Linked DNA regions of Sinorhizobium fredii. The protein of the gene in region 2 interacts with the protein of the main gene of each other region in a pairwise test. Links are inferred from orthologs where the notes say so. Each region holds a gene or a part of one and is shown on either strand. Other genes may lie near its edges.

Region 1 (2,917 bases), on a different replicon or contig from region 2:
CCGTACTTTGCGACCCGCCGGCCACCGCCGCGGTTCAGGTCCTGGGCGGCGCACCGGGAACGCGTGAGACCGATCTCCTCGCCCCGCACAATACGGTCCAGGCGGTCGACGCAATCGTACTTTCCGGCGGCTCAGCCTTCGGGCTGGACGCGGCCTCGGGCGCTCAGGCTGCATTGCGGCAAATGGGACGCGGCTTTCCCGTCGGCCCGCACCGGATCCCGATCGTTCCGGCGGCAATCCTCTTCGACCTGATGAATGGCGGAGATAAGGATTGGGGGCAATTCTCACCCTATCGCGACCTCGGCTATGACGCGGCACGCGCCGCGGCCGAGACCTTCGCGACCGGCAGTGCCGGCGCCGGAACGGGAGCACTCACGGCCACTTTCAAGGGCGGCCTCGGCTCCGCCTCGACCGTCCTCGCAAATGGCATCACCGTCGGTGCCCTTGTCGCCGTCAACGCGCTCGGCTCGGCAACCATCGGCGACACCCGCCATTTCTGGGCTGCCCCATTTGAACTGGATGGCGAATTCGGTGGGCTCGGTATGCCGTCTCCCTGGCCGCAGGATGCGGCGCAGCCGCGGCTCAAGTTCCGGGAGCGAGAGGCAGTAGCCGCCAACACAACGATTGCCGTCATCGCCACGGATGCGGTCCTCTCGAAGGCCGAGGCGAAACGCCTGGCGATTGCCGCCCATGACGGCTTCTCCCGAGCGCTGTGGCCGTCCCATACACCGCTTGACGGCGACCTCGTTTTCGCGCTCTCGACGGGCGCCACCGGCAAGACGCTGCTTCTGGAGGATTTCATCGACCTCGGCGCCGCCGCGGCGGCGACAATGGCCCGGGCGATCGCGCGGGGCGTCCACGATGCCATACCGGCCGCGAGCGATATCAAACCGGCCTGGTCGGCATTGGCCCTATGACGAAGGCCTGCCTTCGCATGTTGTTCGGCCGGTCGCGGAATGCTATGGGCGCGGGAAAGACCGGAGGCTGTTCATGACCCACCCCATTCGCATTGCCCCATCGATCCTGGCGGCCAACTTCTCCAAACTGGGCCAGGAGGTCCGCGACGTCGTCGATGCCGGCGCCGATTGGATCCACCTCGACGTCATGGACGGGCATTTCGTGCCGAACATCACCTTCGGACCCGACGTCATCAAGTCGCTGCGCCCCTACACGGACGCGACCTTCGATTGCCATCTGATGATCGCGCCGGCCGATCCATTTCTCGAAGCGTTTGCCAAGGCCGGATGCGATATCCTGACTGTCCATGCCGAGGCAGGCCCGCATCTGCATCGTTCCCTGCAGATGGTGAAGGCACTCGGCAAGAAGGCCGGGGTCTCGCTCAACCCCGCGACTCCCGAAAGCGCCCTCGAATACGTCCTCGATACTGTCGATCTCATCCTGGTGATGACGGTCAATCCGGGCTTCGGCGGTCAGAAGTTCATCGCCGCGATGGAAGAGAAGATCCGCCGCATCAAGAAAATGGTCGGCAATCGGCCGATCGAAATCGAGGTGGATGGCGGCATCACGCCCGAGACCGCCGGCATCGTCACAGGGGCCGGCGCCAACGTGCTGGTCGCCGGCTCGGCGATCTTCAAGGGCGACTCCGTCGACGCCTACCGCGCCGCCATCGAGGCGATCCGCACGCCGGCCGAGAAGGGTCGGCGATGAGCTTGCGGGCAGCGATCGCGGCTGCAGTTCTGATTGCTGAGGTGATTGCCGCTCCGCCCGCGATCGCCGGCGACTATGCCAGCCTTCAGCCAATCGGCTTCTCTTCGGACGGCAAGGTCTTCGGCTTCGAGGAATATGGCATACAGGACGGCTCCGGCTTTCCCTATTCGTCTATCTCGTTCCTGCCCGGCGCGCCCGTACGCGCCCGTGTGGAGGAGGATAACGGAGCCCTTCCCCGCGCTCGCCGAGACGCGCACCGGCGCGCGGCGCCGCTGATCGACGCCTACCGCCTTCTCGACACGCCCGGACTACTCGCCGCCTACAATCCAGTGACGGAGCCGGACACGGCGGACCACAGGCTACGCTACGATGCATTCCCAGCCGATCCGCCGTTCCGCAAGACCTACGAGTTGCAGCTTGAAGAAAAGAGCTTGGCAGCCGAGGGCATCTGCAAGGACCTCCTGAAAGACGTCAAAGGCTTCCGCCTCGTCATGACGGAGAAAGCCGGAAAGCCCGTATCCGAGGTGCTGCAGGATGATAGCCGCATTCCGGAAAGCCGCCGCTGCCCGACCGGCTACCGGATCGGCGGGGTGGTGACTCACGTCGATGACGACGGCGTGCAGGCGCATGTCGTCATGGTCCTCGTCAAATCCCTTGGCTTCGAAGGCACGACCGATGGGCGCTGGATCGCGGTGCCGTTCTGGCCCGGGCGATGAACGAGCAGCCGGCCGCCGGGGGGAATGTCGCCGGTCCTGGCAGCCGCTCGAAACGTGGGCGCATCCGTCGTGCCATCCCGCCCTGGCGAGAAACCTTCCTCGGTGCTCCCGCCTGGGCTCTGGCGATGGCATTTTCCGCCTGGTACGCGCTTTGGCTGCGCGAGCATGACGCGACGTTCCACCTCGAAAGCATTCTGCTGCTCTACGCTTTCGGCGGCCTCATCGCCTGGCCGCTTTCGCTTTTCGGTGGCCGCTGCATGGCAGAGGGCCGCGGCATCGAAACGCGCTTTGCTGCCTATCTCCTGAGCCTGATCGCCGGAACCGTCGGACTGACGGGGCTGCTCTTCGCCCTGGATTACCGGCTCTTCTATGCGCAGTGGCATGCGACGACTGGATCCCGCATCTGGTTCTATCAGGCGCTGTTCACGTCGGCCTCAGCGTTCTACCAATTTCTGGTGCTGGGGATCAGGCTATACCTGCCCTTCGGGGCGCTCGCCCTCCTGCTGGCGAGCCTCGGACTTGCTCGGCGGCAA
Region 2 (5,644 bases):
ATGGTACGGCAAGGATTATAGCGCCGACTGATCCTTATCTGCGGGCGGCGGCCAAACCGCCCGCAGCCCTGTCCATGTGAGCGATCCGCGGGTGACCATGTCCTATCCCGATACCTATTACCGAAAGACAATGGCCGATACGAAGGTCAGACCAGTTCTGTCCGAAGCGGTCGAATGCGACACCGTCATCATCGGCGGCGGCCTTGCTGGTCTGACAACAGCGCTGCAGCTTGCCCTCGCCGGCCAATCGGTAATCGTGCTGGAGGCCGAATGCATAGGCTTCGGCGCCTCGGGCCGCAACGGCGGCTTCGTCAGCCCGGGCTTTGCCACCGGCAGTGCGGAGATCGCCAGGCGCGTAGGAGCCGAGGCGGCTCGGCAGCTGCATCACCTGTCGATCGAGGGGGTCGATTTCGTCCGCGAGACGATCGAGCAGCTGAAGATCGACGGCGCCCGTCCGCAGCCTGGCCTCGTCAGCGTGCTGCGCTATGACGATGGCATGAGCCTGAAAGCGCATGCGGACGAGATGAAGCGCGCCTATGGCTACGCGCTCGACTATCTCGACACCGACCAGGTGCGTTCGGTCCTGAAGTCGAAGCGCTACTTCCACGGCCTCAGGGACGGCCGCGCCTTTCACATGCACCCGTTGAACTATCTCCGCGGCATCGCGGACGAGGTCGAGCGTCTCGGCGGGCGGATCTACGAGCGGTCGGCCGCAATAGCGACGGCTCTCGGCGCGGCCGAGAAAACCGTCCAGACGATTCGCGGCAAGGTCAAGGCCCGTCAGGTCGTCTTCACCACCGGAGGCTATAGCGGCCGGCTGCATGGCCCGCTGAAACGCGCCTTCCTGCCGATCGCCACCTATGTGATGCTGAGCGAGGAAGCGCCGGAGCTCATCCGCACGGCGATCGCCACCGACGACGCGGTCGGCGACAACCGCCGGGCCGGCGACTATTACCGGCTGGTCGACGGCGGCAAGCGGCTGTTGTGGGGCGGACGGATCACCACAAGGGCGGCTTCGCCGGCGGCTCTCGCCCGGGAGTTGCGATGCGAGATGGTCGGAACCTATCCGCAACTGAAAGAACTGAAGACCGAGCTCGCCTGGTCCGGCCTCATGTCCTATGCCCGCCATCTGATGCCACAGATCGGCGAGATGCAGCCGGGCGTATGGCACTGCACCGCCTTCGGCGGCCACGGACTCAACACGACGGCGATCGGCGGGAAGCTCGTTGCGGAGGCGATCCTCGGCCAGTCCGACCGTTACAAGCTCTTCAAGTCCTTCGGGCTCGTCTGGGCCGGCGGCTATGCCGGCCTTGCCGTGGCGCAGCTCACCTACTGGAAATTGCAGGCCCAGGACTGGTGGCGCGAGCGCGCTGCCTGAACGCCGGAGAGGTTTCGATGATTGGTCGCTTGGTACTGACTTACCCGGACGCGGCGCGGCGCACCGGCCTTCTGCTGATGCTGGCGCTCGTCACGCTCGGCATCTACGGCCTCGGCATCAGTCCGACCTGGATCGGGCATCTGCTGCCGGCCGCTTCCGACTGGCTCGCCGCCCATCCCGCGCTCGGGCAATTCCTCAGCGCATCGATGATTGCCCTCACGGCGGCAGTGAACTGGAAGGCGCTGCGCCAGCTGCCGCGCCACTGGCAGGTGGTTGGGGTCTGGCTTGAGCTCTTCGCGCTGCTGATGCTGTTCTTCTATTCTTTCGACCTGTCCTTCGCCTTCATCGCCAAGAAGATCGGCTTCCTGGTCTCGCAGGGCGTCGTCACGACGCTCTACATATCGGTGATCTCGATCGCCGTCGCCACCGTCATCGCGCTGGCCGGGGCGATAGCGAAACTGTCGAAGAATGGCGTCATCTACGGTCTTGCGACCTTCTATACCTCGCTGTTTCGCGGCCTGCCGCTGTTAATGCAGATCTATATCATCTATCTCGGCCTGCCTCAGGTCGGCTACGTCATCAGTGCGGTGCCTGCCGGTATTCTCGCCCTTTCGCTCTGCTACGGCGCCTATATGACCGAGATTTTCCGGGCCGGCATCGAGAGCATCCCGCGCGGCCAGACCGAGGGCGCGACGGCGCTGGGGCTCAGTCCCGCCCAGACCATGGGGCTGGTGATCCTGCCGCAGGCAATGCGCGTCATCATCCCGCCGACCGGCAACCAATTCATCGCCATGCTGAAGGATTCCTCGCTCGTATCGGTCGTCGGGGTCTGGGAGCTGATGTATCTTGCCCGCACCCAGGGACAGACGGAGTTCCGTCATATCGAGATGCTGATCACCGCCTCGATGATCTACTGGCTTCTCTCGGTCTGCCTGGAATATTTCCAATCCCGCATCGAAGCCCGGTTCGGCCGCTTCGATGTTCGCTGATGCGACTGCGCGCCGCTCGAAACGCGTTTAGGCGAGGCTTGAAACTCAGAGCGGCTGCGGCGCCTGCGGGAAGCCGCCGATATGGGCGCAGGTGAGGGAGGCGAGATCGCGTCCGGCCTGCAGGCATTCCGCAAGCGACCGGCCTTCCATCCGGGCCGCGATGAAGCCGGCGATGAAACTGTCGCCGGCGCCCGTCGTATCGACGACCTCGACGGGACGGATGCCGGCCGTGGCTTGCTCCCTGCCGTCGCTCGCAAGCGAGCCGCGACTACCGCGCGTCACCACGGCGAGGCGGGCACCGCGTGCCAGGAAATCGGCGGCGAGGCGCTCGGCCGCGGCGTCGTTCTCGCCGGCCGAGCCGAAGGCGATCGACAGCCCCGCGACTCCGAGGTCAGCGGCCGCGGCGTTGACGGAGACGTCCTGCGAGACGCTGACACCTCTCGCCGAGAGCGCGCGGCGCAGCGCGCCGCCATCGTCAAGCCAGCCGATATGGACATGATCCATGGTCTTCAGGATTTCCAGCTCGGCCGGATCCGGCCGATAGCCGGCGCAGACCCCGAAGTCCTCGTGAACGAAGATCCGGTCGCCGGCCGGCGTCACGTCGATATCCGTATAGGCGGTGTTGCCGTCGCGTTCCTGCAGGTGATCCAGCCTTACCGCATGTTCCTCGAGCAGGCGGCGCACCTTTGCGCCGTCGCCATCACGGCCGACGGCGCCGAAATAGAAGGACTGATGACCGAGCCGCGCGAGCTGCACGGCAACATTGACCGCATTGCCGCCGACATAGGACCGGGACAGCGGCGGACGAAACCGATCGATGCAGTTGTCGCCGATGGCGGCAAGGCGGAAGGAGGTCATGACTGTCCCTAAGATTCACGCAAGGGGCGTGCGAGTGCTGTTGCAGGCGCGACCCCTCGTGCCGCTTGCCCGCTCAATAGGCAACGCGTTTGTAGTAGCGCCGCGTGGTCAGCGGATGGTTGCGCAGGACTTCGAGATGGGCGCTGATCCGTTCGAGCACCGTGGCAAGGACGATCGGCGAGACGAGACCGCGCACCTCCGGCGAAATGCCGGGCAGGTCGAATTGCGCCGTATCGAGTACCGTCAGCTTGTCGGTGTAGCCCGGCGCGAATTTCTCGACGCGGTCGGCGAGCGGCCGCAGGCTGTCCTCGCCTTTGAAGAGAATGACGCTGACGCCCTTTTCGACGAGTTCCAGTGTGCCATGGAAGAAGTCCGAGGCATGCACCGGACGGGTGCGGATCCACTGCATCTCTTCGAGGATGCACATGCCGTAATAGAAGGCCTCGGGCCAGACGTTCCCCGCGCCGGTGACGATGTGATAGTCCGAGCCGGCGAGGATCCTGGCAAAGGCCTCCGCCATGTCCTCGTAGGTGCGCTTCACCCCGAGGAGCAACTGCGGGAGTTGTTGCAGTTCCGCGACGATCTCATCGTAATTGTCGATCTCGCCGCGGTGGCGCAGGATCGAAAGCGCAATGAAGAGCGATTGCAGATAGAAGGATTCGCAGGACGTGTCGTCCTCGGCGAAATTGACGAAGGCATGGTCGCCGCCTTTGCCGAGCGGCGTCTCCTCGTGGCCGACGAGCGTCAACACCGTGGCGCCGATCTCCTTCACCTTGGCGAGCAGCGCCACGCTTTCCTTGGTCGTGCCGGAGAGGGAGGGGATCACGACGATCGATTTTTTCGTCAGGTTGGCCGAGCCGGTGACCACCAACTCTGCGGCAAGATCGCTGAAGACCGGGAAGCGCGATTTTCGCTGCAGCAATTGCACCGCCGGCTGCATCAAGATGGCTGCGCCGCCGGTACCCAGAAAGAAGATATTCTCGGCGCCCTTGTTGAGGCAGGACCCGATGACCGCGTCGAGGCGCGGCCCGAGGGCGGCGGCGCCGGACTGGATGCGAAGAAATCTCTGTTCGTCGAAATTCAACATGGTTCTCTCTCGATAAAGCACCCACGATCATCGCAGCGGCGATGTTGTAAGACAACTGACAACAATGAGAGCTTGTGTCAAGGGCCGCCGTGACGGAGAAAAGTAGATCGTCCCTGCTCGGGTTCGTGTCTTCCGGCTGAAATTGCCTGGCCTTGACCACGGCGGATTTGTCAGACAAGAAAGACTTAGTCTACGGGCGCTTTGGAGAGAGAATTGGACGAGCCGCTTCGCGATACGCGCACACTGGTCATCCAGCTTCGCGACCGCATCGCCGATTTGATTCGCGACGAGGGGCTGAAGCCCGGCGACAAACTGCCGACCGAGGCGCAACTGACGCAGCGCTTCAAGATCTCGCGGCCGGCCCTGCGCGAGGCCCTGAAACTGCTCGAACAGGATGGCGCCATCTATGTGGAGCATGGGCGCGGCCGGTTCGTTTCGGCCATGTCGGCCGTCCAGGTGGACAGGCCGATCACGGTGTTCGAGAGCGTCACCGACATGACGCGGCACTACGGCTACCAGACCATCAACAAGGTGCTTTCGATTGCCGAAGAAATCCCCGACGCGCTAACCGCCGAACAACTGAAGCTGGGTGAGGGCGAGCGCGTCATCCGCCTCGAAAGGCTGCGGCTGCAGAAGGACGAGCCGATCCTCTATTGCGTCGATTACATCCCGCGCGGCATCATCCCGAACCGTCTCTACGACATCGACTGGACCGGCTCGCTGCTCGATCTGCTCGACCGCTATCGACAGCGGCCGCGCATGTCATCGGCCACCGTCTCCGCAGTGATGCTGCCTGCGGACGTGATCGAACGGCACGACCTCAGGGACTTCGGGCCGGCGCTGCTCATTCGCGAGACCTGCTTCAGCACGGCCGGCGCGCCCGTCATCCACGCCATCGACTATCACCGCGGCAGCCATTTCACCTTCAGCTTCGCGCGCAAATAGGCGCTCAATCACCCTCGTCGGGGATATTGAGCAGGTGGCCGCAGGCCTTGCAATGCACGGCGTCGAGGTCGTGCCGCTGCAGGCCGCATTGCGGGCAAGGGAAGTTCACCTTGTGCGGCCGAACCACCGCCTGGGCGAGCCGGACGAAGAGCGAGATGCCGATGATCATCGTCACGACGGAGGTGAGCTTGCCCAATGTGCCGGGCAGCGTAATGTCGCCAAAGCCGGTGGTGGTGACCGTCGCGACGGTGAAGTAGAGCGCGTCGACGAAGCCTTCGCCGCCCTCCTGCGCGTAGAAGAAGGTGGTGTAGACGAAGCCCGTCATCATGAACAGGAAGACGAGAAAGTTCAGGCAGGCGCGCACCACGTCCTGAAGATGCGCGCCGC

What was found.
Region 1: the proteins of NXT3_RS30565 (region 2) and rpe interact in binary tests that used the Escherichia coli proteins (3 or more experiments, as listed by UniProt). The link is inferred for Sinorhizobium fredii from one-to-one orthologs.

The regions. Positions count from the first base shown.
Region 1 is NZ_CP024307.1:1,929,586-1,932,502, reverse strand. Bases 1-2,829 are described here. They hold rpe (ribulose-phosphate 3-epimerase), read left to right. Parts: upstream 1-990; coding sequence 991-1,668; downstream 1,669-2,829. Other genes in these bases: NXT3_RS09620 (hypothetical protein), read left to right, coding at 2,381-2,829; NXT3_RS09625 (DUF2259 domain-containing protein), read left to right, coding at 1,665-2,384; NXT3_RS09635 (P1 family peptidase), read left to right, coding at 1-917. Outside these bases: more of NXT3_RS09620, read left to right, coding at 2,830-2,917. UniProt on the Escherichia coli protein: Catalyzes the reversible epimerization of D-ribulose 5-phosphate to D-xylulose 5-phosphate.
Region 2 is NZ_CP024310.1:1,487,341-1,492,984, reverse strand. Bases 1,320-4,152 are described here. They hold NXT3_RS30565 (PfkB family carbohydrate kinase), read right to left. Parts: upstream 3,226-4,152; coding sequence 2,413-3,225; downstream 1,320-2,412. Other genes in these bases: NXT3_RS30560 (SIS domain-containing protein), read right to left, coding at 3,299-4,152; NXT3_RS30570 (amino acid ABC transporter permease), read left to right, coding at 1,396-2,367; NXT3_RS30575 (NAD(P)/FAD-dependent oxidoreductase), read left to right, coding at 1,320-1,378. Outside these bases: NXT3_RS30580 (transporter substrate-binding domain-containing protein), read left to right, coding at 1-31; more of NXT3_RS30575, read left to right, coding at 98-1,319; more of NXT3_RS30560, read right to left, coding at 4,153-4,312; NXT3_RS30555 (GntR family transcriptional regulator), read left to right, coding at 4,526-5,257; NXT3_RS30550 (potassium channel family protein), read right to left, coding at 5,262-5,644. UniProt on the Escherichia coli protein: Catalyzes the ATP-dependent phosphorylation of fructoselysine to fructoselysine 6-phosphate. Functions in a fructoselysine degradation pathway that allows E.coli to grow on fructoselysine or psicoselysine.